DNA from 2 places in the Mesorhizobium sp. M0910 genome. Region 2 is predicted to be linked to the other one. Evidence: predicted binding sites of a transcription regulator. Region 2 holds the regulator's gene; the other holds the start of a gene.
The links. Region 2 encodes LexA, which represses DNA repair genes until DNA is damaged. Its sites were predicted from a motif close to TGTTCNNNNTGTGTTCNG; they were not measured.
Positions count from the first base shown of each region.

Region 1 (15,303 bases), on a different contig from region 2:
CCAGCCGAAAACCGACGCCGTGCACGGTCTCGATCGCGTCGACGCAGCCGACGGCCGCCAGCTTGGCGCGGATATTGCGGATATGGCTGTCGACGGTGCGGTCTGCGACATGGATATTGGCCGCATAGGCGTTGGCCATCACCATGTCGCGGCCAAGCACATGCGCCGGCCGCGCCAAAAAGCCTTTCAGAATCGCGAATTCGATCGACGTCAGCGCCAGCGGCTTGCCGTCGAAGCTGGCTGTATGGCTTGCCGGAACCAGCAACAGTCTGCCATGCGAGAATTGCCGGTCGTCGGCTGGTTCCGGCGTGGGCCGGGAGCGGCGCAGGATGACGTTGACGCGGGCGACCAGCTCGCGCGGGCTGAACGGCTTGGTGACATAATCATCGCCGCCCATCTCCAGCCCGAGCACGCGGTCGATCTCTTCATCCCGCGCGGACAGGAACAGCACCGGCAGGTCGGATGTGTGGCGCAGCCGCCGGCACACTTCCAGCCCGCCCATTTCCGGCATGCCGATGTCGAGCACGACGAGATCGGGCGCATGGCGCTCTATCGCCTGCAGGGCAGCCGCGCCGTCCGGCACCGCCAGCGTTTTCATGCCGGCCTTTTCCAGCGCGAAGCAGATGATTTCGCGAATGTGCGGGTCGTCGTCGGCGACCAGTATGTGGTTCGGCATCAAATCAGCGGCCCGGCATGAAGGGTTCGGACATCGGAGGAACCACGAACGGGCCACGCCTGTCGAGGGCGCGGTTGAGCCGCCAGTCACGAAAGCTCCAGCCCCGCCAGTTTTCCTGGCCGGCGCGGAAGCGTGCTTCGTCCTGTGCATACCAGCCGGCGAGTTCGCGGATGGAGGCATCCTCCGCGGAAACCGTCCTGCTCTGGTGCTGGACGAAGCGATCGAGCGCTGGCAAGGCGCCGGGCCCGAGCGAGCGCAGGTACCAGACGTCGAGCTGGGTGCCTTGGCCGGTCATTTCGAAGCAATGGTCGACATTGTAGTTGGCGATCAGCGCGGCAAAGTTGATGAACGAGCAGGCATAGAGCGTCGCCGATAGCGTCAGAAGATTGGCGGCAAACAGCCATTCGTTGGACTTTTCGCGCGCGATGCGGGCTATGATCAGGACAAGGCCCGCCGCCACCAGCCCCATCCAGACGAACGCAGCGACACGCCAATAGGTCAGCGCATAGATACCGACATAGAGATCGAGCCGCAGGATCGACGAGACCACCAGGAGGATGTTCTGCGCCACCCAGGCATAAACCAGCCGGCGGATGAGCGGATCGCCGGAGGTCGCACTTCCCGGCCGCAGCGCCGCCAGCACGAAGCCGGCGGCCAGCAGCGCCGTGACGATCAGCGGATAGGCGCCGCGATGCGCGTAGGCGGCATAGGTCAGCCGGTCTGGAAGCGCGATGCCGCCCCACAGATAGGTGGCGTCGAGTGCGCTCTGCACCGCGAACAGGATGTTGAAGACGACGAGCGCGCGGAGGATAGCGGCCTTGCCGAAGACGATGTCCTCGATGGTGGTCCTGGTGGCCGGCGTCGCCGGTGCGCTGGCTGGCGACACCCTGCGGCGGCGGAGAAAGCGCGGCAGGCGCGGCTGCAGAAATGCCCAGACGCAGGCAAGCACGAACAGCCAGAAGGCGAGACGTGGCAGCTGGACGAGGTCGAGCAGTGCCATCAGGTCGATCAGCGAGAACCAATATTCAATGACCGGATTGGCGGCGCCGAACAGCGCGAGGAACACTGCGCCGAGGCCCAGCGGCATGACCCAGACGGCGATCGCCGCAAGGCGCACGCGCCGCCGGCCAAGCCGCCGCGCCGCCGTGCGCCAGCGGAAGAAATCAAGGACGAGCCGAAATGGCGTTGCAAGCAGGAACAGCGAGAGTTGGCCGGCAATACGGGCAAGGCCGCGCCGCAACCGTCCGGCCAGTGAAAGCGCGAAGATGGCCAGCCCCGCCAGCGCGATCGAGACGGACAGTGCGCTGACATTTTCCACAAGCGGCAGCAGCGCCATGAGCAGCGCAACCGGCTTGAACCAGAATTTGCCATCGTTGAAGGAGCCGAGAGGATGGAGAGCCATGCTCGCCGCGGCAATCGCAACGCCGAACAGGAAAAGCGTGATGCCCGCCGGTTGGCCATAGAAGAAAAAATCGGCCAGCGCGACGAGCAGGACGGCAACGCCGAAGCGGTTGCAATAGCTCGGCGCCGCCGGGAGGAATACTATCATGATCGGGCTTTCTCGGCGGCTTTGATGCGGCCGGTGGGCGGGGATTTCCGGACGAAAGGGAGGAGGTTTACCGAAGTCCGGGGCGGATCGACGAGCCACCAGCTTTCGCGGCGAAGCCGGTACGGCAGGGACCAACGGGAGTTCGTTTGCTCTTGCATGCCGCCCTTGTCGCATCCGGTCGGGTGGCAAGCGGGGCGGAGACGAGGAGATTTTCCGAAGTTGCGTGCAGTTTTTATGCACGGCTTGCCTCGGCCGGCTGCAGACGGCATAGATCGGAGATGACCACCGAAAGCTACCGCCCGCGCCGCTCGGTGCTTTACGTCCCGGCTTCGAACGACAAGGCGCTGGCCAAGATCCAATCGCTGGCCTGCGATACCGTCGTCATCGATCTCGAGGACGCCGTCGCCCCGGCCGACAAGCCTTCCGCGCGCGAAAAGCTGGTGGCGATTTTCGCCGGCCATTCCAACCGGCGCTGCGAGATGGTCGTGCGCATCAACGCGCTGTCGAGCGAGTGGGGCGGCGCCGACCTGCTGGCCGCGGCAAAATGCTCGCCCGACGCCATCCTGCTGCCCAAGGTCGACACGCCGCGCGACATTCTCGAGGCCGGCGACGTGCTCGACGACAATTTTATCGCCGACGAAGTCAAGCTATGGGCGATGATCGAGACGCCCAGGGCGCTGCTCAATATCGGGCCGATCGCTGAGCTCGGCCGCGACCCGGCCTCTCGACTGGTTTGTTTCGTTGCCGGAACGAACGACCTGGTCAAGGACACCGGCATTCTCGCCACGCCCGATCGGCGCTATCTCGTTCCATGGCTGATGCAGATGGTGCTCGCCGCGCGCGCCGGCGGCCTCGACCTGCTCGATGGTGTCTTCAATGATTTTCGCGATATGGACGGGTTTGCGCGCGAGTGCACGGAAGCGGCCGCCATGGGTTTTGACGGCAAGTCGCTGATCCATCCGGCTCAGATCGAAGCCGCGAACCGCGCCTTTGCACCGTCGCCCGAAGCAATAGCCGAAGCGCGCGCGGTCAAGGATGCCTTCGCGCTCGCCCAAAATACCGGTAGGGCGGTAGTTGCGCTGAACGGCAAGATGGTCGAGCGGCTGCATCTGGCGCAGGCCGAAAAACTGCTGGCGAAGGCCGCCGCTGTTCGCGCATGACTAACGCAACTGACGACAGGATTGAAGAATGAAACTCTACCGTTTTCTGTCCGGTCCGGACGATTCCAGCTTCTGCCACAAGGTGACGGCGGCGTTGAACAAGGGCTGGCACCTGTTCGGCTCGCCGACCTATGCCTATGACCAGGAAGCCAAGACCATGCGCTGCGGCCAGGCCGTGGTGAAGGACATCGAGGGCCAGGAATACGGCCCCGACACCAAGCTCAGCGATTGGTAGGGAGGTTCGCTGAAGCGCTCGTCCTTCGTCATCCTAGGGCGTAGCAGTCGCGAAGCGACGTCGCGGAGTACCCTAGGATCCATGCCGTTACCTCTGCCGAAGGGCACGGCGGATCAGGATTAGTCTAGTGTGATCTACCACCGATCGGGATAGCCCCGTTACCCAGAACGGGATGATGAGCGTTCGGTTCTGCACCGCCGGCGCACTGCATCACTATCACGGCATGGATCCTGGGGTCTGCGCCGCGTCGCTTCGCTCCTTGCTCCGCCCCAGGATGACGAGGAGCGGGGTCGCTCACTCCGCTGCCTCTTCGATCTTCTCCATATCGTCGTCCGACAGGCCGAAATGGTGGCCGATCTCGTGGATCAGCACATGGGTGACGATGTCGCCCAGCGTTTCCTCGTTCTCGGCCCAGTAGTCGAGGATGGCGCGACGATAGAGGGTGATGCGGTTCGGCCCCTCGCCGGTCTGCGGATTCCAGCGCTCGGCGATGCCGCGCCCCTCGAACAGGCCGAGCAGGTCGAAGGGCGTTTCCAGCGAAAGGTCGTCCATGATCTCGTCGGTCGGGAATTCGGCGATCTGAATGACGATCTCGCCGGTCAACTTGCGAAAGTCCTCCGGCAGATGGGCATAGGCCTCCAGCGCCAGGAGCTCGATTTCCTCCATCGTTGGCGAAAGCTGGTCGTGCCAGATGCGTGTTTGGTAGATGCGAGCCATGCTTTGTCCTTTGATCCCGGCATATAGGCTTTCAGGCCGAACTCGGCAAATGGTCGGGCTGCCGCCTTTGCCCCAGGATCATAAGCAGGAATAAATTCAGCGTGTCGTAATTCGCGTACGCACTGAGGAGGTGGTACCGTGCTGAACAAATTTCGAGCCGATGAGTCGACGGAAATGGTGGAAGGCGCGTCCTAGAGTTCCGCGACACCTTTCTTGCCCCTCGGGAAGGTTTGGTGGTCGTGATTGAGGTCTACCTAGACGAATCTGGCACTGACCATGACTCGCAAATTCTTTCCGTATCCGCCGTTTGGGCTTCAAAAGAAGACTGGCAGATCTGGACCCTCGAGTGGATCGTGGCGAAGGCGCCGATAAAAATTCACCACTCGGTCGATTGCCATAACAGGCATGGGGAGTACGAAGGGTGGACCCGTGAAGAGCGAGATAGACACGTCAAGCGCATCCTGCCGGTAGTCAAAAACCACTACATTCGGGGCATTATCGCCGCCGTCGACAGGCGGAAACTGAGCGAGGTCTTGGCTCACAAACATAGCTTAGCCATCAAGCCGGAAGACATGGTACGCGGCTGGTACTACATCTGCCTGCAATGGGCCCTTCGCAGCACGTGGGAGAAACTCGCATCGGAAGGCCACGATAACATCGCATTCGTCCATGAAGCCAACCAGTACAGCGCGGCGGCGACTGAGGCGTTCCAGCAAGTCCAGCGGCATTTTCCGGGAAAATCGGCGACTTTCAATTTCGGCTCAAAAACTAGGCACCCACCGCTTCAATGCGCAGACGTATTGGCATATGAGGGGAACCATCAAATGAGGAATTTTCGCGGTCCCCTACGAAAAACCCTCCAAGCTATCGACCCTAGCTTCAGCCGCTTTAGCTTTCGCAAATATGACGATGAAGAAGTCGATCAAATCGCCGACTTTACCGCCCAATATTTGAGACGCGTCGCTTCAGAATTGGCTTCAGGCTAGAGTCAAAAGCCGCCCCCTTTTTATCAACCCCAGGCTCCCGAGCGGTTTCCTTGAAAAGCTCGGATTGCTCTTTCTGGGAATAAATTCCCCATGACTCCGCTTGACTCTTCGGGCGGCCTCTGGAATCTATAGGAACATAACGGGAACAATTGTGAGTGGAAGCTGACCGTCATGGCGACAAGCGCCGTGGCGCGGGAGACTGTTTTTGCCCTGCGCCGCCAGATCGCGAAGATCGAAGGGACCTTGCCCGAGCGCCTGGAGGCGCCGGCCAGTTCGTCGTTTGACGCGGATGTCCCTCGTCAGAGTCTGACACCCTCTCGGCATCCGACACCCGCTCGGAATCTGACCATTGTCCGGCGCGGCCTCGCCGTGGCGCCGCCCGATGCGTTTTTGCGCACCGGCGCCGAGCGCCTCGATGCTGCGCTGAGCGGCGGCCTGCCGAAGGCGGCGGTGAGCGAGTTTCATGGCGCCGCGACCCGCGATGCCGGGGTCGTTGCCGGTTTTGCCTTGTCGCTCGTCAGCCTGATCCTAAGCCAGGGGCCGCGATTGCCGGTGCTGTGGATCGGCACATCAGAGGTTTTCCGCGAGGCCGGCTTTCCCTATGCCAGGGGGCTTCACGCCTTCTTCGGCATCGAGCCGGAGCAATTGCTGTTTTCCGAGGCGCCAAGGCTGCTCGATGCGCTGTGGATCGCCGAGGAGGCTGCCCGGATGACGGCGCTGGCCGCCGTCATCCTCGAAATCCGCGGCAGCCCGCAGCGGCTTGACCTCACCGCGACGCGGCGGCTGCACGCCCGCGCGCAGAGTGCGGGCCGGCCGCTGTTCCTGCTGCGCCAGGCCGGCGAGCCCGAACCGACGGCAGCGCCCGTCCGCCTCATCCTGTCGGCGGCACCGGCGGCAACGCGTAAGACGCTTGCCGGGCCGCTCGCCGGCTCGATCGGCCGGCCCGCCTTCACCGTCGCCATCGGCAAGAGCCGCACGGCCTTGCCCGGAAAATTCACACTGGAGTGGAACCCCGATGAACGCATATTCGAAGAAAGACGGGGCGAGCAAGGAAGGTCTCAGGAATGGGCCCCAGAACGGCCAAAGAATCCTATCCCTGTGGTTTCCGCATCTCGCCGCCGAGAGAATCCTGCGGCAGCGTCTGGGGCGGTCCTGGCGTTCCCGGCCGTCGGATCACCTGCCGCTGGTGATCAGTCACCGCGACCGGAACGCCCAGCGCATCGCCGCCCTCGACGAGCGGGCCGAGGCGCTTAATCTGAAGCGCGGCATGGGCATAGCCGACGCACGCGCCATGCATCCCTCGATCGACATCGTGGAGGCCGATCCGGAGGCCGACCGGCGCCTGCTCGAAGGCCTCGCCGACTGGTGCGACCGCTATACCCCGCTGGTGGCGCTTGACGGGACCGACGGCCTCTATCTCGACGTCACCGGCTGCACCCATCTTTTCGGCGGCGAACGCTCGATGCTGGACGATATCCTGTCGCGTTTTTTCCATCAGGGCTTCGATGTCCGCGCCGGGCTTGCCGCCACGCCTGGGGCTGCCTGGGCGGCGGCGCGGTTTGCTGGCGACCGCATCGTGCCCGATGGTAAGGAGGAAGCGCTTCTCGCGCCCTTGCCGCTGGCGGCGCTGCGCATCGACCCGGAGGTACGCGCCAGCCTCGAAAGCGTCGGCCTGCGCACGGCGGGCGCCGTCATGGCGGCACCGCGCGCGCCGCTGGCCCGCCGCTTCGGCGCATCGCTGCTCTTGCGTCTCGACCAGGCGCTTGGCCGCCTCGAGGAGGCCGTGTCGCCGCGCCTGCCGGTCGCACCGCTTTCGGTCGAGCGTCACCTTGCCGAGCCGATCATGCTGACCGAGGACATCGAGCGGCTGACCGGCATGCTGGCGACCACCTTGAAGAGCGACCTCGAGCGTCGCGGCGAGGGCGCAAGGCGGCTGGCGCTGCTGCTTTTCCGCGTCGATGGCGGCGTCAGCCGCATCGCCGTCGGCACCTCGCGGCCTCTGCGCGAGCCGCGGCTGATCCAGAAATTGTTCCACGAAAGGCTTGCCGCGCTCGAACAGGATATCGACGCCGGCTATGGCTTCGATCTCGTGCGCCTTTCGGTGCTGACCGCCGCCGCCTTCGACATGCAGCAGGCCGACCTTGCCGGCGAGACGAGCGACGACGGTGCCGATATCGCGCTTTTTGCCGACCGCATCCGCGCCCGGCTCGGCGAAGGTGCGGTCTTGAAACCGGTCGCCGTCGAGAGCCATCTGCCGGAGCGCGCCGTCGCCACCCTTCCCTTCGCGGAAGTGCCGCAGAGAACCTCGCCGCCGAAGCAGCCGGACAAGGCGAAGGACGCTCCCACGACCGTCTTCCAGCCGGAACGGCCGATCCGGCTTTTCCGTGCGCCCGAGCCGATCGAGGTGCCGGCCACCGAAATGCCGGAAGGCCCGCCTTTGAACTTCCGCTGGCGGCGCGCGCTCTACCGGGTCGCGCGCGCCGAAGGGCCGGAGCGCATCGCGCCGGAATGGTGGCGAGGGGCGGCGGGACGAGAAGATGCCCCGACCCGGGATTATTTCCGCATCGAGGATGCCGACGGCCGCCGTTACTGGCTCTATCGCCAGGGCCTTTACGGCGCCTCTCAAGTCCCGCCGCGCTGGTTCATGCATGGGATCTTCGCATGAATGCGCTGACGGCCATCCCCTATGCCGAATTCGGCATTCAGTCGAACTTCTCGTTCCTGCGCGGTGCCTCGAAACCGGAGGAGCTGGTGGTCGCGGCAAAATTCCTGGGGTTTTCGGCGATCGGTCTCGCCGACCGAAACACGGTGGCGGGCGTGGTGCGCGCCTGGCAGCAGGCCAAGGTTGAGGGTGTTTCCTATCATCCCGGCTGCCGCCTGGTTTTTTGCGACGGCACGCCGGACATCCTCGCCTACCCGCAGGACCGCAAGGGCTGGGGTCATCTGTGCCGCATGCTGACGCAGGCCAATCTGCGCGACGAGAACGAAAAGGGCGCAGCGCTTCTCAAACAGAGCGATCTTCTCGAATGGGGCGATCTCCTGTCGCTGGCCATACTGCCGGATCTGTCGGCGGACGCGGAAGCTGGCCTCGAACTGATTAGCCGGCTCAGGGATCGCTTCGGCGAAAACCTGAGGCTGGCGGTTTCGCCGGATTACCGCGGTAACGACCGCTTCCGTATCGAGCAGGCGGCGGCGATGGCCGAGCTGGCCGGCATCCCGCTGATGGCCACCAACGACGTGCTCTACCATACGTCGGAACGGCGCCCGCTGCAGGACGTGCTGACGGCGATCCGCCTCAATGTGCCCGTCGCCGAGGTGGGGCTGGAGCTGGCGGCCAATGCCGAGCGTCACTTAAAGCCGCCGCTGGAGATGGCACGGCTTTTCCGCAGGCATCCGCAAGCGCTGGCGGAAACGCTGCGTTTTGCCGGCGAGCTGACCTTCTCGCTCAGTGATCTGCAATACAACTATCCCGACGAGCCGACGGAATCGGGCCTCGGGCCGCAGGCCGAGCTGGAAAGGCTGGCCAAGGAGGGGGCCGCCATCCGCTACCCCTCGGGCGTGCCCGCTTTTGTGACGCAACGCATCGAGGAGGAGCTCGCCCTGATCGAGCGCCTGAACTACGCGCGCTATTTCCTGACTGTCCACGACATCGTCAAATTCGCCCGCAGCCAGAACATTCTCTGCCAGGGGCGCGGCTCCGCCGCCAACTCGATCGTCTGCTTCTGCATCGGCATCACCGAAGTTGGCCCGGACAAGATCGACACGCTTTTCGAGCGCTTCATTTCCGAGGAAAGAAACGAACCGCCCGACATCGACGTCGATTTCGAGCATGAAAAGCGCGAGGAGGTCATCCAGTACATCTATTCCAAATACAGTACCAAGCGCACCGCGCTGGCCGCTGCCGTCGTCAGCTACCGGGGCCGCTCGGCGATGCGCGAAGTGGCCAAGGCGATGGGCCTGTCGGACGACGTCCGCAGCGCGCTGTCCAGTTCGATCTGGGGCTGGTCGACCTCGGAACTCGGCGAAAAGGAGACAAAAGCCGGCGGCCTCGATCAGACCGATCCATCGACAAGGCACGTGATCGAATGCGCCAACGAGATCATGGGCTTTCCCCGTCATTTGTCGCAGCATGTCGGCGGTTTTGTCATCACCAGGGACCGGCTCGACGAGATCGTGCCCATCGTCAAGACGGCGATGGACGAGCGCAAGATGGTCGAGTGGGACAAGGACGACCTCGACGCGGTGAAAATCCTTAAAGTGGACGTGCTGGCGCTCGGCATGCTGACCTGCCTGCAGCGCGCCTTCACCCTGCTCCGGGATCATTATCCGGAGGCGCGGGACGATTACGGCCAACCCTATGTGCTGGCCACTCTGCCTGCCGAGGACAAGCGTGTCTACGACATGATCTGCCGCGCCGACACGATCGGCGTCTTCCAGATCGAATCCCGCGCGCAGATGTCGATGCTGCCGCGGCTGCGGCCGAAAAACTTTTACGATCTCGTCATCGAGGTGGCGATCGTGCGGCCCGGCCCGATCCAGGGCGACATGGTCCATCCCTATCTGCGCCGCCGGCAAGGCAAGGAAAAACCCGAATACCCCAAGCCGGAACTGGAAAAAATCCTCGGCAGGACGCTGGGCGTGCCGTTGTTCCAGGAGCAGGCGATGAAGATCGCCATCGTCGCCGGCGGCTTCAGGCCGGGCGAGGCCGATGAACTGCGCCGCGCCATGGCGACGTTCAAGCGCACCGGCACGATCGGCAATTACCGCAAGAGAATGGTCGACGGCATGGTCGCCAAGGGCTACGAAAAAGACTTCGCCGAGCGCTGCTTCAAACAGATCGAAGGCTTTGGCGAATACGGCTTTCCCGAAAGCCACGCCGCCTCCTTCGCCCTGCTGGTCTATGCCTCCTGCTGGTTCAAGACCTTCTATCCCGACGTGTTCTGTGCCGCGATCCTCAATTCCCAGCCGATGGGGTTTTACCAGCCGGCTCAGCTTGTCCGCGACGCGCATGACCACGGCGTCGAGATCCGCGACGTCGACGTCAATTTTTCCGGCTGGGATTGCGCCTTGGAGAAATCGCCTTTCGATCCGGATCGTATCCTTGACCGCCATGCCCAGATGCGCGGCGTCATCCGGACCAGCCATGCCGTCCGGCTGGGTTTTCGCCAGGTCAAGGGCCTGTCGAAGGAGCGCATGGAGACCTTTGTGCTGCGACGCGGCGACGGCTACGCATCCGTGCGCGATGTCTGGCTGCGCTCGGGCCTCAACGTCGACGAGATCGAAAAACTGGCACAGGCCGACGCTTTCCGCTCGCTTGGATTGAACCGCCGCGACGCTCTATGGGCGGTCCGCGCGCTCGACGGCAAGAGTGCCGCCGAAAAGCTGCCGCTGTTCGATCAGCCGGCGATCCGCTTGCGCGATCTCGAGCCTGAAACCCGGCTCCCGGCAATGCCGCTCGGCGAGCACGTCGTCCACGACTACCGCTCGCTCGGCCTGTCGCTGAAGGCGCACCCGGTCGCCTTCCTGCGTCAAAGGCTGGATCGGTCCGGCGTCACGCCCAATGCGCGGCTCGGCCAGGTGCGGGACGGCCGCCGCGTTTCGGTCGCCGGCCTCGTGCTGGTGCGGCAGCGGCCGGGCAATGGCAAGGCGATTTTCCTGACGCTGGAAGACGAGAATGCGGTCGCCAATATCATTTTCTGGGAAAGAACCTTCAACCGCTTCCGCCCCATCGTCATGGGCGCGCGTTTCATCCGCGTCACCGGCAAGCTGCAATCGGAATCGGACGTCATCCATATCGTCGCCGAGAAGGTCGAGGATCTGACGCCGTGGCTGTCGGTGCTGCTCGAGGAGGCAAGGCTTGTGGATGAACCTTCGAGCGGCCCCGAGGAGAAGCGGCCCGATAGCATCGCGCAAACGGAACTATTGGGAAAGGCAGAGAAGGTCATGCCCAAAGGGCGCAATTTTCAGTAGAACATGGCTGGCTATTGGCCTCTTCTCTTCGTCAGGCCGTTCCGCCCAGGCGCGGTGGCGTGGGCACGGCATCGTCAATGGTGATCGTACGTGCCTCCGAGGGCAGCATGATCGGAATGCCGTCCCGCACCGGATAGGCAAGCTTTGCCACCCGCGAGATAAGCTCGCCGCGCTCCGGATCCCAGGCAAGCGGCCCCTTGGTCAGCGGGCAGGCCAAGAGTTCCAGCAGCTTGGGATCGACAGTCCTGTTCCCGTCACGTCCATCCGCCATTCGATCCATCCTTTCCACAAGGCGACCGCTTCAGGTTTTTGCGCGTGGCCTCCCCTTCTCCCTTGTGGGAGAAGGAGGGCCAACCTACTGCAAACTCGAACCGAAATCCTCATTGTCGCGCGCCAGCGCCATTTCGGTGATGGCGATCAGGGTCTCGGCGCGTGTCTTCAGATCGGCCGCTTCGAGCAGCGCCTGTTTCTCGGCCGGCCCGTAGGGTGCCATCATCGACAGTGCGTTGACCAGCATGGCGTTTTCGGCGCGGCTGACGCTCTCCCAGTCGGCCTCCAGATCGTTGGCCTGCAGATAGGCGCGAAACGCTTTCAGCAGCGCCGGCCGGTCGATCTCGGCGTCTGCCTGCTCCTCGTCGAGATCGGCGAGAAAAGGTGCCAGCCGGCACTGGCGGAACGGCGTCTTGACCGTGAGTTCCTGAACAATGCGGAACCGGCACACGCCCTGCAGCGAAATCAGGTAACGGCCGTCGCCGCTCTCGGACAGCGCAATGATGCGCCCGGCACAGCCGACATTGCAGAGCTCCGGCTCGCCGTCTGGACGCAGCGCACCGTCGAGGCTGGGCTGGATCATGCCGATCAGCCGCGGCCCGGCGATCGCTTCGTCGACCATCTGCAGATAGCGCGGCTCGAAGATGTTGAGCGGCATACGGCCTCCCGGCAACAGCAATGCGCCCTCAAGCGGAAAGATCGGCATGGTCGACGGTAAGTCCGCAGCGAGCCGGTAATGCGCGTTTCCCGCCTGCACCTCAATCCTCCGATCGCTTTGTCAGGAAGCGCACCAAATCCGTCTCCTCCCGGCCGGCACAAGGCGCAACACCGGAAACCTGAAATCGAACGCCGTCCGAAAACCTAATCTGGCGCAGCTGCCGCCCACCGCAAGCCCGCGCGACAAAACAGTCTGCGCCGGCTCAGGAAAACAGCAGCGACGACAATTTGCGCCGTGCCGACAGCGTTGCTTCGTCGGTCATGCCCCATGCCTCGAAGAGCTGCAGCAACTGGGTTCTGGCGCCGTCGTCGTTCCACGAGCGGTCTGCCTTGATGATCGCCAGCAGATTGTCGGCCGCCGCCATGCGATCACCCTTGCCGTTCTGGATCATGGCAAGCTCGAACCGTGCCTGGTGATCCCCGGGATTTTCGGCCAGCCGCCGTTCCAGTTCCGCCGGATTGCCGAGCACTGCTGCTTGCGCGGCGAGCGCCATTTTGGCCCGCAGCGCGGCGAGCTGGGGCGCATCCTTCTTCGCTTCCGGCGCCCGCGCCAGCACCGCCTCGGCACCTTCGGCATCGCCGGCCTCGAACAGCAGGTCGCCCAAGCCGGCGATCGCCTCGATCGTCTCCGGCGCCTGTTCCAGGATGGCATCGTAGATGTCGGCCGCTGTCTGCACATCCCCGGCGTCGCGCGCCTCGGCAGCCGCGGCCAGCGCTTCGGCCACTTGCGGCGCGCCACCGTTCTTGCCGCCAACCTTCTGGATGAATTGCGTGATCTGGCTCTCGGGAATGGCGCCCATGAAGCCGTCGACCGGCTGGCCGTCCTTGAAGGCAATGACCGCCGGTATCGACTGGATGCCAAGCTGGCCGGCGATCGACGGATGGTCGTCGATATTCATCTTGACCAGCTTGACCTTGCCGCCGGCGGCTTTCACCGCCTTCTCCAGCAGCGGCGTCAATTGCTTGCAGGGGCCGCACCACGGCGCCCAGAAATCGACCAGCACCGGCTGGCGACGCGATTCCTGGATGACGTCTGCAGCAAATCCAGCGGTCGTTGTGTCCTTGATGACGTCGGCCGGCGCCTTCGCAAGCGCGACCTTCTCACGCGCGGCATCGGTGCCGCCATATTGCACGGTGGTGGCATACTGGCGGCCATTGCTGCCAAATGGGCCGCCAAAGGGGTTGCTATCGCTCATCTCTCGTCGCCTTTCGGTCGCGCCGCCGACCAAGGGACGGGCGCAACATCCTTCTTTAGAACCCGGTTTCAGTCACCCCGGTCTTAGTCACCCATGTGGCGATCATGCCGAGACTTTCAAGATAACAGCATCATGTCCGGTTGCCTCGACGAATTTGACCAGGTCCGCGGCAGCGATGGAAGTCGTCGCTTCATTGGTCAGCGGGTGGGCATTGACCACCGCATGGCTCATCAGCTTCTCGTCCAAAACGACCTTGACCCTTCGCTCGGTGTCGTTGATCAGCCCGAACACCGTGACCGCGCCCGGGACGACGCCGAGAAGCTCCATCAGCATCTCCGGCCGGCCGAAAGACACGCGCCCCGCAGCGCCGATCAGATGGTGGATCTGCTTGAGATCGACCACCGCCTCCTCGTCGACGCTGACCAGGAAGAAATTGTCCTTCTTGTCCTTGAGGAACAGGTTCTTGGTGTGGCCGCCGGCAATCTCACCGCGCAGCGCCTGCGAATCGGCGACCGTGAACAGCGGCGGATGCCGCCGCGTCGATACCTCGATCCCGAGTCCGGCAAGAAAGGCGAAAAGTTCGGCTTCGGTCTTCGGCATCGGTCTTTCTTCTGGTGGCCCGCTTTCAACGGCTTGTTTGGCTAACGCCGTTTACGGCCAATGATGCGGCCAAGACAAGTCCGTCGCGCAACGCGGGGGGTGATTGCCTTGCGACGTCCGGAGGAGCGCTTCTCCGCATTGCCGGCGAAGCAAAAAAGCCTGCGAATTCCCTGTTGCAATCGCCGCGCTCTTCAGCCATATAGGCGCGGCTTGCGGCCCAAAAGCCGCGCGAGCGGGTGTAGCTCAGGGGTAGAGCACAACCTTGCCAAGGTTGGGGTCGAGCGTTCGAATCGCTTCACCCGCTCCATTTCTCTCAAGGGAAATCAAGCATCGAAAAGCCGCGGTCCGCCGCGGCTTTTTCGTTTTTGCGCGCCAACAGGGCGCAGCGCGCCGAATCGGCTGGCCGCGCGCGCAAGTTCATTTGCCACGAGATTCATCCGCAGACCGCTCAGGTGCTTTTGAGCGTTCCGTTCATTCCGTTCGGGTAGAAGCCGCCCTTGCTGACGCCTTTCTGGTCGGTCAGATAGACGATCCGAAGCACTTCTTGCGGCGTCCTCGTGAAGGCGATTGCATCCGGGGTCGATGGAACGATATTGGCTTTGCCGTCCACTCGGATGCCCTGGTCCTTGTCTTCCGGTCCATCGATCTTGTCGCGGGCGTCGGAAACCGCATTGGCGGCCTTCCAGGCATCCTCGCCCATTCGGTAAAGCGACGATCGCGCCATCCCCATGTGGTAGGCCTCAACGGCCAGAATGCCAGCGGCGGCGGCCTGGAAATCCTTGTTTTTCAGAAGGGGCGCGGCGCCGGCATAGGCAGTGACGCCGACATCCTCGAACAGCATGCCGCCGAGCACGAAGTTCATCTGGTTGCCGAAAGGATCGAAGTCCGCTCCGAGCCCCGCCGCCTTGGCAACCGCCGCAAAGCCCGCATCGAAATCGATTGCCGGCCGGTCGACGGCATCGCTTCCAAGTGTCTTGCGATAGAACCTGACATGGGCAAGTTCGTTTTCGGCGACCTCACGCATGAACTCGCCGATTGCAGGCGTGTCAAAGCGAACCTGTTTGCCGCCAGCCACAGCGCCGGCCTTCGGGCCGGCATCCGAGTCATCGATCCCTTTTCCGGTTGTGCCGCGCAGGTAATATTCGGCTTCCATATATTGAGATTGAGGGCGAACCGGAAAATGTCTTCGTCTTTGACCTCATCCTGCGCATAGGCGCGGGAAACCGG
Region 1 is NZ_JAMYNZ010000002.1:187,487-202,789, forward strand. It holds gene NKH78_RS04760 (response regulator) at 1-676, opposite strand, end outside; gene NKH78_RS04765 (DUF4153 domain-containing protein) at 681-2,225, opposite strand; gene NKH78_RS04770 (HpcH/HpaI aldolase/citrate lyase family protein) at 2,504-3,385, shown strand; gene NKH78_RS04775 (DUF1737 domain-containing protein) at 3,414-3,620, shown strand; gene NKH78_RS04780 (metallopeptidase family protein) at 3,915-4,337, opposite strand; gene NKH78_RS04785 (DUF3800 domain-containing protein) at 4,571-5,323, shown strand; gene NKH78_RS04790 (ImuA family protein) at 5,495-6,577, shown strand; gene NKH78_RS04795 (DUF6504 family protein) at 6,510-7,988, shown strand; gene NKH78_RS04800 (error-prone DNA polymerase) at 7,985-11,293, shown strand; gene NKH78_RS04805 (Trm112 family protein) at 11,325-11,564, opposite strand; gene NKH78_RS04810 (LON peptidase substrate-binding domain-containing protein) at 11,649-12,320, opposite strand; gene trxA (thioredoxin) at 12,484-13,476, opposite strand; gene NKH78_RS04820 (prolyl-tRNA synthetase associated domain-containing protein) at 13,579-14,076, opposite strand; tRNA gene NKH78_RS04825 (tRNA-Gly) at 14,309-14,383, shown strand; partial or broken gene NKH78_RS04830 (ferritin-like domain-containing protein) at 14,525-15,303, opposite strand, start outside.
Region 1: a site for LexA is predicted at 4,479-4,496, ahead of NKH78_RS04780 (metallopeptidase family protein). Genes of this name have one in related genera too.

Region 2 (15,303 bases):
GACGCGGCTGACGGGTCGTGTCGTATCGTACGAGCCCATGGCGAGCGGCCGCATCAGACTGACAATCGATGTGATCTCAACCGCCAGGCCGACGCTGCGCTACATGCCGGAACGGGTCCGCATTTCGGCGATGAAGATACCGGCTGAGCTGGCCGCTGGTTCCGAGATCACCGGCTATGTGCGGCTGCTGCCGCCGACCGGCCCGGTGCGGCCCGACAGCTATGATTTCTCCTTCGACAGCTATTTCGCCGGTATCGGCGGCAGCGGCTTCTTTCTCGGCAATCCGAAAGTCGTGGCTTCGGGCAGCATGCCGCTTGCCGCGCGGCTTTCTTCCGCGATCGAAGACGCGCGCGAATCCATCGCCGACCATATCCGCAGCCGCATCGGCGGCGCCGAGGGCGAGATTGCTGCTGCGCTGATCGTTGGCGTGCGCGCCGGCATTCCCGAGGAGATCAACGAAGCGATGCGGCGTACAGGCATCTACCACATCATCTCCATCTCGGGGCTGCATATGGCGTTGGTCGCCGGCACCATCATGGCGCTGCTACGCGGCGCCTTTGCGCTGTTTCCCGACTTCTCATCGCGACGGCCGGTCAAGAAATATGCCGCAGCCGCCGCGCTTTTTTCGATTGCGGCCTACCTCGTCTTTTCCGGCATTGTGGTAGCGGCCGAACGCAGCTTCATCATGCTGGCGGTGATGCTTATCGCCGTGCTGTTCGACCGGGCCGCGCTCACCATGCGCAACCTGGCGATCTCGGCCATCGCGGTCATCGTGGTGTCGCCGCACGAGGTGGTCGGTCCGAGCTTCCAGATGTCCTTCGCCGCGACGGCGGCCCTTGTCGGCGCCTATGCCGGCTGGTCCGACTACCGCGCCGGCAGGGCCACCACGCCGCCGCCGCGGCGGTCGCCGCTACGCCTCGCCACGCGAAAGGTCCTGCTGGGCATGGGCGGCCTGGCGATGACCTCGATCATTGCAGGGAGCGCCACGGCGCTTTTCGCCATATGGCATTTCCAGCGCGTGGCGCCGCTCAGCCTGTTCGCCAATCTGGCCATCATGCCCATCGTCTCACTGGTCGTCATGCCCTTCGCCGTCCTCAGTGCGCTGGCGATGCCGTTCGGCGCGGATGGGCCTTTCCTATACGTGATGGGCAAAGGGCTGACGGCGATGATCGCCCTGTCCGGGTGGATCTCCGAGCGCTCGCCGATCGATGCGGTCGGACTGATTTCGCTGAGATCTGTCCTTTTGGTGACGATCGCCCTCGTCATTGCCAGCATGGCGACGACCTGGTTGCGGCTCGCGGCACTTCCTTTTGCGCTCGCCGGCTTGCTAACGACAACGCAGACGCGCGTACCCGACGTATTGATCTCGGAGGACGCACGGCTGGTCGCGCTGCCGATCGGCAGCGGTGAGCTCGCCGTCAACCGGGCACGCCCGAATGAGTTCACGATCGACAACTGGAAACGCGCGCTCACATCAGAGGCTATCGTCGCGCCGGAAACACCTGGAAAGAACGATCCGCAATTCGACATTGCCGATCCGGCCGACCTACCGCCGGGCATGCCGTTCATTTGCACGGACGGTCTCTGCCTCGCCAGGCATCCATCCGGCGCGATCATTGCGCAAGCCAAGGACCGCGATACCGCACGGCCAGCCTGCGCCTTCGCCAGCTTGATCGTCATCGACGACGCCACCGCCCATAATCCCTGCTACTACGACCGGCTGGTCCTCGTCGTCACCAAACGGCAACTGGCGCGCGCGGGAAGTGCGGCCGTCTATTTCGATCCACAAGCGGCAACACGCGCCGAAATCCGCTTCGCCGTCGAAAAATCATACCGGCCCTGGCACGTGCAGCGGAAATTTTCACGCGCGGCGCGCGGCCTGCCGCCATACCGCAGAGCCGACAATCCAAAAGCCGGCACCAAGGGCGCAACTCAGTAGCGGCGGATCAGCCCAACGAGCTTGCCCTGCACCTTGACCCTGTCTGGTCCGAAGATGCGCGTCTCGTAGGCCGGATTGGCGGCCTCCAGGGCGATCGAGGCGCCCTTGCGGCGGAACCGCTTCAGCGTCGCTTCCTCCTCGTCGACCAAGGCCACCACGATCTCACCGGGGCTCGCCGTATCGGCGTTGCGGATGATCACCGTGTCGCCGTCGAAAATGCCAGCCTCGATCATCGAATCGCCTTTGACCTCGAGCGCATAATGCTCGCCGCCCATGATCATATCCGGCGGCACCGAAATCGAATGCGTCTGGTGCTGGATAGCATCGATCGGCACACCGGCGGCGATGCGGCCCATTACCGGGATCGAAACGGCGGCGACGACATCGTCGTCATTGCCGGCTGCAGGGACGCGCGACGATGTGGGCTTGCCCTGCCGAGGGGCACCTTGCCCAAGACTGCCCTGGATGACACTCGGCGAGAACTTGCGTGCCGCATTGAGGCCGGGGGCGATCGAGTCAGGCAGGCGTAGTACCTCCAGCGCACGGGCCCGGTTGGGCAAACGGCGAATGAAGCCGCGCTCCTCCAGCGCCGTAATCAGTCGGTGGATTCCGGATTTGGAAGCCAGGTCGAGCGCTTCCTTCATCTCGTCGAAGGAAGGTGGGATACCGCTTTCCTTCAACCTTTCGTGGATGAACATAAGCAGTTCGTGTTGTTTGCGTGTCAGCATAGCGACCCCCAACAGAATCAGAAAACAAACCCAGAACAGACACTATCTGTTCCAGTTGTGTTCCGCAACTGTTTAAAGTTTAATGAATGCGTTAAGGCTCGGGAAACAAACGACGTCCCCTACCGGCGTACCGTATTTTCACCGCCGCGAGCCTCATCCCCTTGATTCTGCTTTCGTTTGCGCCGTTCTGGCCTCCTTGAAGGCGGCACTGGCATCGGCCGTCGGTCGGCAAAGGGCACGGAATTGAACCCGTATCGACTGTGCGGTTTGGTCAATGCACCGTGAACGAAACGAACTCAAAACGCCAACCTCGGGCTAACTCCAGGTTTCCACCGCCTGGTCAGGCTGCTTCTCGCCGGTGGAGCCTTGCTACGCGCTACCCGGTAATGGAAGAACAGTTGATGCGTGTCCGGCGTTGCGTTGGATTTTTTGAGGGAGCAGGCAAATCATGACGGGAATTCCCGATCTCGTGGCCGTAAAGGCGATGGATGCCGCGGATCCGCTGCGCGCGATGCGCGACCGCTTTGTGTTGCCGCAAGGAGTGATCTATCTCGACGGCAATTCGCTAGGAGCTGCTTCACGTGCCGCCTTCGATGAATTGCGCAAGGCCGCGACCGAAGAATGGTCGCATGATCTCATCCGCGCATGGAACACGGCCCGCTGGTTCAACATGCCGCTTGAACTTGGCGACCAGCTCGGGCGCCTGATCGGTGCCGCGGTCGGCCAGACGGTGGTCTGCGACACGACGTCGGTCAACATCTACAAGCTGCTGCACGCGGCCATGGCCATGCGACCGGAGCGGCAGGCCATCGTCGCCGAGGGCGATAGTTTTCCGACAGACCTCTACATGGCTGAGGGTGTGGTTTCGACGCGAAAAGATGCGCTGCTGCGCCTCTCGGGGGTCGACGCGCCGACCATCGAGGAGCTGATCGACGATCGCACCGCCGTGGTGCTGGTCAATCACGTCAACTACAAATCGGGCGAACTGCGCGACATGCCGGCTCTGACGCGCAGGGCCCAGGAAGCCGGGGCGATGATCGTCTGGGATCTCTGCCACACCGCTGGCGCGATGCCAGTCGAGCTCGACAAAGCAAACGCCGATTTTGCCGTTGGCTGCACCTATAAATATCTGAATGGCGGCCCGGGCGCGCCTGCCTTCATCTATGCGGCTGAGCGGCATCTTTCCGACATCCAGCAGCCGCTCACCGGCTGGTGGGGCCATGCACGACCCTTCGCCTTCGAGCCAGGCTATGCGGCCGGCACCGGCATCCGCCGGTTTCTGTGCGGCACCCAGCCGATCCTTTCGATGCGCACGCTGAAGGGCGCGCTCGACATCTGGGACGATGTCGACATGACTGCGGTGCGCAAGAAGAGCATCGCACTGGCCGATCTGTTCATCGAGCTTGTCGAGGCAAAGTGCGGCACTTACGGCCTCACGCTCGAAAGCACGCGCGATGGGGAAAAACGCGGCAGCCAGATTTCATTCATGCATGAGCATGGCTACCAGATCATGCGCGCGCTGATCGAACGTGGTGTGATCGGCGATTTTCGCGCGCCATCGACCATGCGCTTCGGCTTCACCCCGCTCTATGTCGGCTATGCCGATGTCTGGCAGGCCGTCGAAGTGCTTGAGGACATCCTGCGCACCGGTGCGTGGAAGGATGCGCGCTTCGCCATCAAGGCGGCTGTCACTGAGATTGATGCGAGAGCTGGAATCGTGAGGCTGGCGATGATGCGCCGCGCGATGCTCGCGGCTAGGTTGCAAGGCCATATTGCCAGGGAGGGCGCAGGGTGTTCGAACGTCATATTGCCGATTGGGACAACGCCTATGCCAACGGCGCCAACATAGCCGGCAGCGATCGCTGGCCGGCGGCCTGGGTCGAGCCCGCGCAGGTTTTCCGCGAGGCGCTTTCGACCGAGGGCAGGGCGCGGCTCGACCTGGCCTATGGCGATAACCCACGCAACCGGTTCGATCTTTTCCTGCCGGCCACCAAGCCGAAGGGGGTCGTGGTGTTCGTCCATGGCGGCTACTGGATGGCATTCGACAAGAGTTTCTGGTCACATCTTGCCGCGGGCGCTGTTGATCGCGGCTATGCAGTTGCCATGCCGTCCTACACGCTCTGTCCGCAGATACGCATTGGCAGCATCGTCAAGGAAGTCGGCGCGGCGATAGGCAAGGCGGCGGCGATGGTCGCAGGGCCGCTGATGCTGACCGGGCACTCGGCCGGCGGCCATCTTGTTAGCCGGATGGTTACCAGGACAACGCCGCTGGCGCCCGAAGTGGTCCGGCGCGTTCGTCACGTGGTGTCGATCTCGGGGGTGCATGATTTGCGCCCGATCATGCGCACCGGCATGAACGAGACGCTGGCGATCGATGAGGCCGAGGCGCAGGCCGAAAGTCCGGTGCTGCTGCGCCCGATGGAAAAGGCCCGCCTGACCTGCTGGGCCGGCGGCGGCGAGCGCGCCGAATTCCTGCGCCAGAGCGCGTTGCTGGCCAACATCTGGATCGGCCTGGGTGCCGCGACCAGCTCCGTGGTCGAGCCCGACCGGCATCATTTCAACATCATCGACGGTTTGGCCGATCCAGACCATCCGCTGACCCGGACCTTGACCTCGGAGTGAGGCAGGTTCAGCGTAGCATCAGCACGTCGCAGGGGGAGCCCGCCGCCGCAGCAGGCGCGAACGGCGCGCGGACGATCAGCCCGTTGGCATCGGCCAGCATTTTCAGCATCGAGGAGTCCTGGATGCCGAACGGCGTCGCCACGAGCGCACCGGCGTCGTCTGTGACAACAGCCCGCACATAATCTTGCCTGAGATCGTTGGCCGGCATGGCAGCACCGAGCCGTGCCCGACGGATATCCCGCTGAAAGGCGCGGCCGCCGAGCCGCGCCAGCAGCGGCTTCAGGAAGAGCTGAGCGCAGACCAGGCTCGCCACGGGGTTGCCGGGCAGGCCGATGCAGCGAATGTCGCCCAGCCGCCCGAACATCAGCGGCTTGCCCGGTCGCATGGCGATCTTCCAGAAATCGAGCGTCATGCCTTGCCCGGTCAGCACGTCATGGACGAAGTCGTGGTCGCCGACCGAGGCACCGCCCAGCGTGACGATGACGTTCGCGCCAGCCTTCACGGCCTTTTCAACCAATGCCGCGATCGCCTCCCTGCGGTCCGGCGCGATACCGAGGTCGAGCGCCCGCGCACCGACCGACTGTGCGGCGGCAGCGACACCATAGGCGTTAGAGGAGATGATCTGGTCGGGGCCAAGCTCGCTGCCCGGCGGCAGCAATTCGTCGCCGGTGGCGATGATGGCGACCAGCGGCCGTTTGACCACGCCGACCTCGGGGTGATTGGCCGATGCCGCCAGCGACAAGGCGGCCGAATCGAGCAGGCGGCCTTTGGGCAGCAGGACATCGCCCTTGGCGAAATCGAGCCCAAGGCGGCGGATGTTGCGCCCCTGCACCGTCGGCTCTGTCACTTCGACGCTGCCGCCGCCGAGGTCGCGGACGTTCTCCTGGATGACGATAGTGTCGGTGCCTTCGGGAAGCGGCGCGCCGGTAAAGATGCGCACGGCCTGCCGCTGCTGCACCGTTCCGGCAAAGCCGCGTCCGGCCGGCGCTATGCCGATCACCGAAAGCCTTGCGGGTAGGGACGCGATGTCAGCCGCCCGCACGGCATAGCCGTCCATGGCGGAGGCGTTGAACGGCGGCTGGGTGCGGAGCGCCACAACCGGCTCCGCCAGCACGCGGTCGGCGGCATCCAGCAGCGCGACACGTTCGCCCGGCAGTGCAACTGCTCCGTCCAGCAGGCGCTCGAGCGCCTCGGCAACTGGGACCAGCGCCATTAGCGGCCTGCCTCGGTGGCCCCGGTGATCTTGTAGTCGCCGGATTTACCGCCGGTCTTTTCAACCAGCCTGATGCCGGAGATGACCATGGCGCGGTCGATCGCCTTGGCCATGTCGTAGATGGTCAGGCAAGCGACCGAGACGGCACTCAAGGCCTCCATTTCAACGCCGGTCTTGCCAGTGACGCGGGTCAAAGCCGTCACCTTCAGGCCGGGCAGTGCGGCGTCCGGCTCGATATCGACAGATATCCTGGTCAGCAGCAGCGGATGGCAAAGCGGGATCAGTTCATGCGTCTTCTTGGCCGCCATGATGCCGGCAATGCGGGCGGTGCCCAGCACATCGCCTTTCTTGGCATCGCCGGCGAGGATCATGCCCAATGTCTCGGGCCGCATCGCGACAAAACCTTCCGCGACTGCCGTGCGCACCGTCTCAGCCTTGCCGCCGACATCGACCATGTTGGCTTCGCCCTGCGCGCCAAGATGGGTGAGGGCGGCCGCCATCCTCAGATCGCCTCTGCCGGCGTCTTGCCCGTCAACAGCAGGCGCGTTGCCGCGGCCACGTCCTGTTGACGCATCAGGCTCTCGCCGACCAGGAAAGTAGCGATGCCGCTCCGCTCCAGCCGGCGGCAATCGTCATGCGAAAAGATTCCGCTCTCACTGACTAGAAGGCGGCCGCCCGGCACCATCGCTACCAGCCGTTCCGAGGTCTCGAGGCTGGTTTCGAAGGTCCGGAGATTGCGGTTGTTGATGCCGATCAGCCGCGACGACAGCCGCAGCGCACGTTCCATTTCCGCCTCATCATGCACTTCGACCAGCGCGTCCATGCCGAGCCCGAAAGCTGTCGCTTCGAGTTCTCTTGCCAACGCGTCGTCGACGCTGGCCATAATGATCAGGATGGCATCGGCGCCCCATGCCCTGGCCTCGTAGACCTGATAGGGGTCGAACAGGAAATCCTTGCGTAAGGTAGGCAACTCGACGGCAGCGCGCGCAGCGGTGAGGAATTCGGGCGCGCCTTGGAAAGAGGGTGTGTCGGTCAGCACCGAAAGGCAGGCGGCACCGGCTTTCGCATAGGCCCTGGCCAGCGCCGGCGGATCGAAATCGGCGCGGATCAGGCCTTTGGATGGGCTAGCTTTCTTGATTTCGGCAATCAGCGCAAACCCGCCGGATTTGCGCGTTGCTTCAAGGGCGGAAAGAAATCCGCGCGGCGCGTCGGCATCCGTCGCCCGTGCCTTGATCTCGGCCAATGGCACGCGTGCCTTGGCCGCCGCGATCTCGTCGCGCTTGTAAGCCTCGATCTTGCGCAGGATGTCGGACATGGTTTTAACCGTTCGAAATCTCGACCAGCCTGTCGAGCACTTTCAGCGCGCGGCCGCTGTCGATGGCCTGCGCCGCCGTTACCATGCCGTCGGCAAGCGTCGTCGCCTTGCCGGCTACCACCAGCCCGGCGCCGGCATTCATCAGCACCGTATCGCGAAAGGCGCCAGCGGCGCCGCCCAGCATGTCGCGCAGTGCCTGGGCGTTGTGGGCGGCGTCGCCGCCGCGCAACTCGTCCTTGGTGTGACGCGTCAGCCCGACTGCTTCCGGGGTCAGCACCAAGCTGCGTATCTCGCCGCCGGCCAATTCGGCGACCTGCGTTTCGCCGGTGGTGGTGATCTCGTCATAGCCGTCGCCATGGACGACCCAGGCGTGGTCGGCGCCAAGCTCCTTCAACGTTTCTGCCACCGGCATGATCCATTCGGGCAGGAACACGCCGACCATCTGCCGTCTGACACTGGCCGGATTGGAAAGCGGGCCCAGCAGATTGAAGATGGTGCGGGTGCCGAGCTCGACCCGGGTCGGGCCGACATGCTTCATCGCCGGGTGATGCGCCGGCGCGAACATGAAGCCAACGCCGGCCTCGTGAATGCAGCGGCCGATCGTCTCCGGAGGGATGTCGATCTTGACGCCCAATGCGATCAGCACATCGGCGGCGCCGGTCAGCGAGGACAGTCCGCGATTGCCGTGCTTGGCGACGGGCACGCCGCTGCCGGCGATGACGAAGGCGGATGCGGTCGAAATGTTGACGCTGTGCGAATTGTCGCCGCCGGTGCCGACAATGTCGATGGCGCCCTCGGGGGCTTCGACGCGCAGCATCTTGGCGCGCATGGTGGCGACGGCGCCGGCGATCTCGCTGACGGTCTCGCCGCGCACGCGCAATGCCATCAGGAAGCCGCCTATCTGGCCCGGAGTAGCATCGCCCGACATGATAATGTCGAAGGCCTCGCGCGCCTCCTCGAAAGAAAGAGCGCTGCCGGCGGCGACCTTGGCGATGTGGATCTTCAGTGCGCTCATCTGGCCAGGGCTTGGGTTACGGCCGTCTGATCGATGCGGACGTCATATTGCGTCTGCAACTGCGCTACCAACTGGTCGAGCAGGTCGTCGGACATGCCGGATGTGAAGGATTTCTGTGCGTCCTGGGGTACTGAGCTGGCGTCGGCCCCGGCGGGCTCGAATACCTCGGCAACCTTGAACAAGATCTGTCCGTCGCCGGTGGGCGAGGGGATCAGCCCGGTGCCGCCTTCGCCGACGCCGAACATCGCGGCGGCCCCTTCCTTGCCGAAATCGACGTCGTCAGCATCGCGCTTGACGCCGCGCTTGGTCTGTTTTTCGAGCTTGAGCTCACCGGCGATCACCTCGAGCGTCGCGCCGGCCTTGAGACGCTTCTCGAGCTCTTGCGCTTTTGCGGTGAGCCGTTTGGTGGTCTCCGCCGCGGTCCAGTCGGCCACGACCTTCTGGCGGACTTCGTCCAATGTGCGGTCACGGGCCGGCGTGATCGCGCTCACGTCGTAGAAGACGAAGCCGTTATCGGCGGTGGTGAGACCTTCATTGTCGGTTCCGGGTTCGGATTCGAACACCGCCTTGATGAGCGCCGGCGATTCCGGCAGGTCTTTGACGATGCTTCCATCCGGCCGTTGGCCGGTGCGGTCGATGGCGTCGATGGTGACGACCTTCAGCTTCAATTTGGCGGCTGCCTCGGCGAGCGAACTGCCCGAGGCGCGCGTATCCTCGTAATTGTCGTGCACGTCCAGCAAGATGCGGCTTGCCTCGCCCAGTGCCAGGTCCTTGCGTATCTGCTCGGATACTTCGGCCAGCGGCTTCACCACTTCCGGCTTGATCTCGGTGACGCGCAGCAGAACGGGACCAAATGCGCCTTGTACGACCGGGCTGACCTCATTGACGTTGAGCTTGAAGACGGCGTCGGCGACCGCCTTGTCGGCGATCTTGTCCTTGGCCAGCGTGCCGAGCAGCGTGTCGGCCGGGGTCTTGCCCTCGGCGGCGACGATCTTGTCGAAAGTCGCGCCGGTCCTGAGCGAATCGAGCGCCGCCTTTGCGGCATCAGGCGTCTTGAATACAAGCTGCTCGATGGTGCGCATCTCCGGCGTGGTGTAGCGCGCCTTGTTCTTGTTGTAGTCGTCGCTGACCTGTTGGTCGGTCACCGCGCTCAAATCCATGATGTCTTCCGGCTCGAGCCTGACATAGGAGAACTTGCGGTATTCGGGCGCGGCGTAGGTTTTCTTGTTGTCCTCGAAATAGGCCGAAAGCACGCTGTCGGACGGCGCTTCTATCGGCTCGACAAGCGATTTCGGCAAGGTCAGGTAGTCGATGGTGCGATCTTCGCCGCGATAGAGCGCGACCGCCTTGAAGAATGTATCAGGGGCCTTGAGGCCGTCCGAAACCGCCTCGACGATCTGCTGGCGGACCGCGACCTGGGCGCGGTTCTTCAAATAGTCTTCCGGCCGCATGCCGATCTGCCGAAGCAGGTACTCGAACGTTCTCCTGTCGAAGGTTCCGGCAGGCCCTTTGAACGCCGGGTCTTCACGCGTCAGTTCGGCGAGCCGGTCCTTGGACAGGCCGAGGCCGAGCTTGCGGGCCTGCTCGTCGAGGACGGCACCCGATACGAGTTGCGCCAGCACCTGGTTGTCGATGCCGAGCGCCGTCGCCTGCTCACGGCTGATGCGCTGGCCGAATTGCTGCGACATGACGCTGAGCTGGCGATCGTAGGCGAGGCGGTATTCGTTGATAGAGACCTTGGTGACTCCGGCCGTGATCACGGCGTCATGGCCGGCAAGACCGCCCATCAGCCGTCCCGAGATACCCCAGACGGCGAAGCTCAACACCAACAATGACAGCAGCAGTTTCGCGACCCAGGTCCCCGCCGCACTTCTCAACATACCAAGCATGAGTACTTCCGATTTTTGCGCATTTCGCATGCGCCGAGTCTGAAACAAGCGCAATAGCGCCCTTCCTGCTCACTGTCGATTGCTTTGTGGCCTGATTTTGATAGTGAGGGCCAGCTGGAAATTGCCCGGAGAAACAATCCCATGACGCCTGGAATCCGCCCGCTCGTCGCCGGCAACTGGAAAATGAACGGTACCAGCGCCTCGCTCAACGAGCTCAGGATGATCGGCAACGGCTTCATGAGCGGGCTCGACGCCGAGACCGAAGCGGTGCTCTGCGTGCCGGCGACCTTACTTGCGCACGCCGCCGAGATTCTGTCGCGCACACCGGTGCGGGCCGGCGGAGAGGATTGCCACACCGAGGAAAGCGGCGCCTATACCGGCTGCATTTCGGCCGAGATGCTGAAGGATGCAGGAGCCAGCCATGTCATTGTCGGCCATTCCGAATGCCGCGCCGATCGCAAGGAGGACGATGCCTTAGTGCAGGCCAAGGCCTCCGCCGCATGGCGTGCCGGGCTGGTGGCCATCATCTGCATTGGTGAGACAAGAGCCGAACGCGAAGCAGGAGCCACGCTCGACGTGCTGTCGCGCCAGGTCGCTGGCTCGGTCCCGCCAAACGCCACGGCTTCCAACACCGTCATTGCCTATGAGCCGGTATGGGCGATCGGCACCGGCTTGACCCCGACCGCCGCCGACGTCGCCGAGGCACATGCGCATATCCGCGAAGAACTGGCCCGGAAGCTCGGCAATACGGCGGCCAAGATGCGCATTCTCTACGGCGGCTCGGTCAAGCCGTCCAACGCCGTCGAGTTGCTAGGCGTCAGGAATGTCGATGGCGCGCTGGTCGGCGGCGCCAGCCTAAAGGCGGCGGACTTCCTCGGCATCGCGGAAGCCTATCGAAACATCGCTTGATACAAGGCTGCTTGCTGCATTTGAGCGGACGGCCGGCGCCGAAATCGTTGCAAAGGACGCATTGCTTCCCATATTCCGGCCACGGGCTTGGAAATGCCGTCAAAGCATTGTATTGAGCCGCCTCCAAATCAGCGGCCGCACCAGGCCTTGCCAGGATAAATTATGGAAACCGTACTGATCGTCGTCCACCTCATGGTCGTGCTCGCGCTTGTCGGCGTGGTGCTGCTGCAGCGCTCCGAAGGCGGCGGCCTCGGCATCGGCGGCGGATCGGGCTTCATGACCGCGCGTGGCGCCGCCAATGCGCTGACGCGGGCGACGGCGATCCTGGCCGCAGCTTTCTTCGTCACTTCGCTGACACTGTCGATCGTAGCGCGCTATGGCGAGAAGCCGATCGACATTCTCGATCGCGTGCCGGCGACCTCGGACGGGGCAGGCAAGGGCGTACTCAACCAATTGCCCGGAACCACGACGCCGACGCCGCCTTCGGGCACCACGGCGCCGACCCCGCCGTCCGGCAATGGCGCGGCAACGACGCCGCCGGCAACCGCTCCGGCGACGCCGCCAGCGACAAACGGCGCCACCGCGCCGGCCACGCCGCAGGTCCCCAACCAGTAATCGGGCATCTTATGCCGCGATCTGTTGTCGTTTGAACACAGTCGCGGCAAATGCCGCACGATCACGAAGATTCGACCGCACCGCGCGCTTGAGGCGCTTCCGGCTAATCGATTATAGGTTGCACGCGGCATTCTCGGCGTCCTTGGGGGGCGCCGGGCGATGCCGTGGGCAACAAGCATTGAACGATCGGATCTTCCCCATGCAGCTTCGCAGCTTCATTTTTGCCGGCCTTTGTGCCGTGCTCAGCCTAGGTGCGCCCGCTTACGCGGCCATGCCGACGGCAAACTCGGCCCATAAAGCCGCAGCAACAACCGACGTCGTCAACGTCGCTGCCAAAAGCGATGCGGCGCAATTGAAGCTTCTCAAGAAGAAGAAAGATCCGACGCCGGACGACCTTGCGCAGATCCGCAAGATCGAAGCCAAGATCGCAGCCGACAAGGAAGCCGCTCGCGCCAAAGCACTCGAAGCCAGGAAGCTGGCGATGCGGGAGGCGGCGAAAGCCAAAGCCGATGCGGAACGGCAGGCATTCCTTGCCAAGAAGAGCCAGCCGCTCGCGGCGGCGAAGGTGGCTGACGCTACGCCAGCCAAGAAGAAGACCCTCAACATCATCGAACCGATTGCACCCATTGCGCCGATCCAGTCGGCCGAGCCGATCCCGGCCGAGGCCATGAACGTTGCCCTGACCGGCAACAATGGCGAGTTGCGCAGCGAACCGGTGGGGCAGAAGCCGCAGAGCGTCGGGCTGTTCGCGGGACTGTTCGGCGGCACAACTTCGTCGTCAATGTCGCTGCTTCCGGAAACACGCGCGCTCGACGCCGCACTCGAAAGGAAGCAGGCCAAGCGGCAGTTCAAGGTCAAGCCGGAATTCGTGCCGCAGGAGGTCGAATTCACTGGCTACAACCCGGGCACCATCGTCATCGATACCAGCGCTCGCCGTCTCTACCTCGTCGAATCATCGTCAACCGCCCGCCGTTATGCCATCGCGGTCGGCCGGGAAGGCCTGCAGTTCAAGGGTACGGTTGCCGTCGGCGACAAGCAGGAATGGCCGCGCTGGATTCCGACGCTGGATATGCAAAAGCGCGAACCCAAGCACTATGGCCAATACAAGGACGGTATGCCCGGCGGCGGCGACAATCCGCTCGGTGCGCGCGCCATCTATCTTTACGACGGCAAGAAGGATACCCACCTGCGCATTCACGGCACCATCGCGCCGCAGTCGATCGGAACCAGCGCCTCCAATGGCTGCTTCCGCATGATCAACGAGCACGTCATGGACCTTTACCGCCGGGTGAAAGTAGGCACCAAAGTCGTCATCATCTGACGCTTTGACAGATCGTGCCAAAAGGGCCGGCCTCGCCGGCCCTTTTGTTTTGATACGCCAACGACCAGAGCGCCTTCTTGGGAAAAAGCCTTCGCGGCGGTTTTTTCTCTGGCGGAATCAATTCGGCCGCGTTAAGCGATGACTCCCATGGCGCGATATGTATTCATCACAGGCGGCGTGGTTTCCTCACTTGGAAAAGGCATTGCTGCGGCGGCCCTTGGGGCTCTCTTGCAGGCGCGGGGCTATCGCGCACGCATCAAAAAGCTCGATCCTTATCTCAATGTCGATCCCGGCACGATGTCGCCCTATCAGCACGGCGAAGTCTTTGTGACCGATGACGGGGCCGAGACCGATCTCGATCTTGGCCATTATGAGCGCTTCACCGGCCGCTCGGCCAACCAGCAAGACAACATCACCACCGGCCGCATCTATAAGAACATCATCGAGCGCGAGCGGCGCGGCGACTATCTCGGCGCCACCGTGCAGGTCATTCCGCACGTCACCGACGAGATCAAGAACTTCGTCCTCAACGGCAATGACGATTACGATTTCGTGCTGTGCGAGATCGGCGGCACCGTCGGCGACATCGAAGCGATGCCGTTCCTGGAGGCGATCCGCCAGCTCGGCAACGACCTGCCGCGCAACAACGCCGTCTACGTCCACCTGACCTTAATGCCTTACATTCCGACGGCAGGCGAACTGAAGACCAAGCCGACGCAGCATTCGGTCAAGGAGTTGCGCGGCATCGGCATTGCACCCGACATACTGCTGGTCCGCGCCGACCGGCCGATCCCCAAGGAAGAGCGCAGAAAGCTGTCGCTGTTCTGCAATGTCCGCGAAAGCGCCGTCATCCAGGCGCTCGACGTCCCGCACATCTACGACGTGCCGATGGCCTATCACAATGAAGGGCTCGACTCGGAAGTGCTGGCCGCCTTCGGCATCGATCCGGCGCCGAAGCCGCGCATGGAACGCTGGCAAGCGGTGTCCAACCGCATCCACAATCCGGAAGGCGAAGTGACCATTGCCGTCGTCGGCAAATATACAGGCCTCAAGGACGCCTACAAATCGCTGATCGAGGCGCTGTCGCATGGCGGCCTCGCCAACCGGGTGAAGGTCAAGCTCGACTGGATCGAAAGCGAGATATTCGAGAAGGAAGACCCGGCGCCGTGGCTGGAGAAGGTCCATGGCATTCTCGTCCCCGGCGGTTTTGGCGAGCGCGGCTCGGAGGGTAAGATCCTGGCGGCGAAGTTCGCGCGCGAGCGCAAGGTGCCGTATTTCGGCATCTGCTTCGGCATGCAGATGGCCTGCATCGAGGCGGCGCGTTCGCTGGCCGGCGTCGAGCACGCATCATCGACCGAGTTCGGCCCGACCGAGGAGCCGGTCGTCGGCTTGATGACCGAATGGCTGAAGGGCAACATGCTGGAAAAGCGCAGGGAAACCGGCGACCTTGGCGGGACCATGCGGCTCGGTGCCTACCAGGCCGACCTCGCCAAGGGATCGAAGATCGCTGAGATCTATGGCGATACCCAGATTTCCGAACGCCATCGTCACCGCTACGAGGTCAATGTCGACTACAAGGAGCGGCTCGAGAATTGCGGCCTGGTGTTTGCCGGCATGTCGCCGGACGGCGTGCTGCCGGAAACGGTCGAATATCCAGACCACCCCTGGTTCATCGGCGTGCAGTACCATCCCGAGCTGAAAAGCCGGCCGCTCGATCCACACCCGCTGTTTGCCAGC
Region 2 is NZ_JAMYNZ010000005.1:272,860-288,162, reverse strand. It holds gene NKH78_RS15130 (ComEC/Rec2 family competence protein) at 1-1,939, shown strand, start outside; gene lexA (transcriptional repressor LexA) at 1,933-2,667, opposite strand; gene kynU (kynureninase) at 3,116-4,516, shown strand; gene NKH78_RS15115 (hormone-sensitive lipase) at 4,459-5,289, shown strand; gene NKH78_RS15110 (molybdopterin molybdotransferase MoeA) at 5,297-6,502, opposite strand; gene moaC (cyclic pyranopterin monophosphate synthase MoaC) at 6,502-7,002, opposite strand; gene trpC (indole-3-glycerol phosphate synthase TrpC) at 7,005-7,817, opposite strand; gene trpD (anthranilate phosphoribosyltransferase) at 7,822-8,832, opposite strand; gene NKH78_RS15090 (peptidyl-prolyl cis-trans isomerase) at 8,829-10,721, opposite strand; gene tpiA (triose-phosphate isomerase) at 10,863-11,630, shown strand; gene secG (preprotein translocase subunit SecG) at 11,793-12,245, shown strand; gene NKH78_RS15075 (L,D-transpeptidase) at 12,445-13,566, shown strand; gene pyrG (CTP synthase) at 13,714-15,303, shown strand, end outside.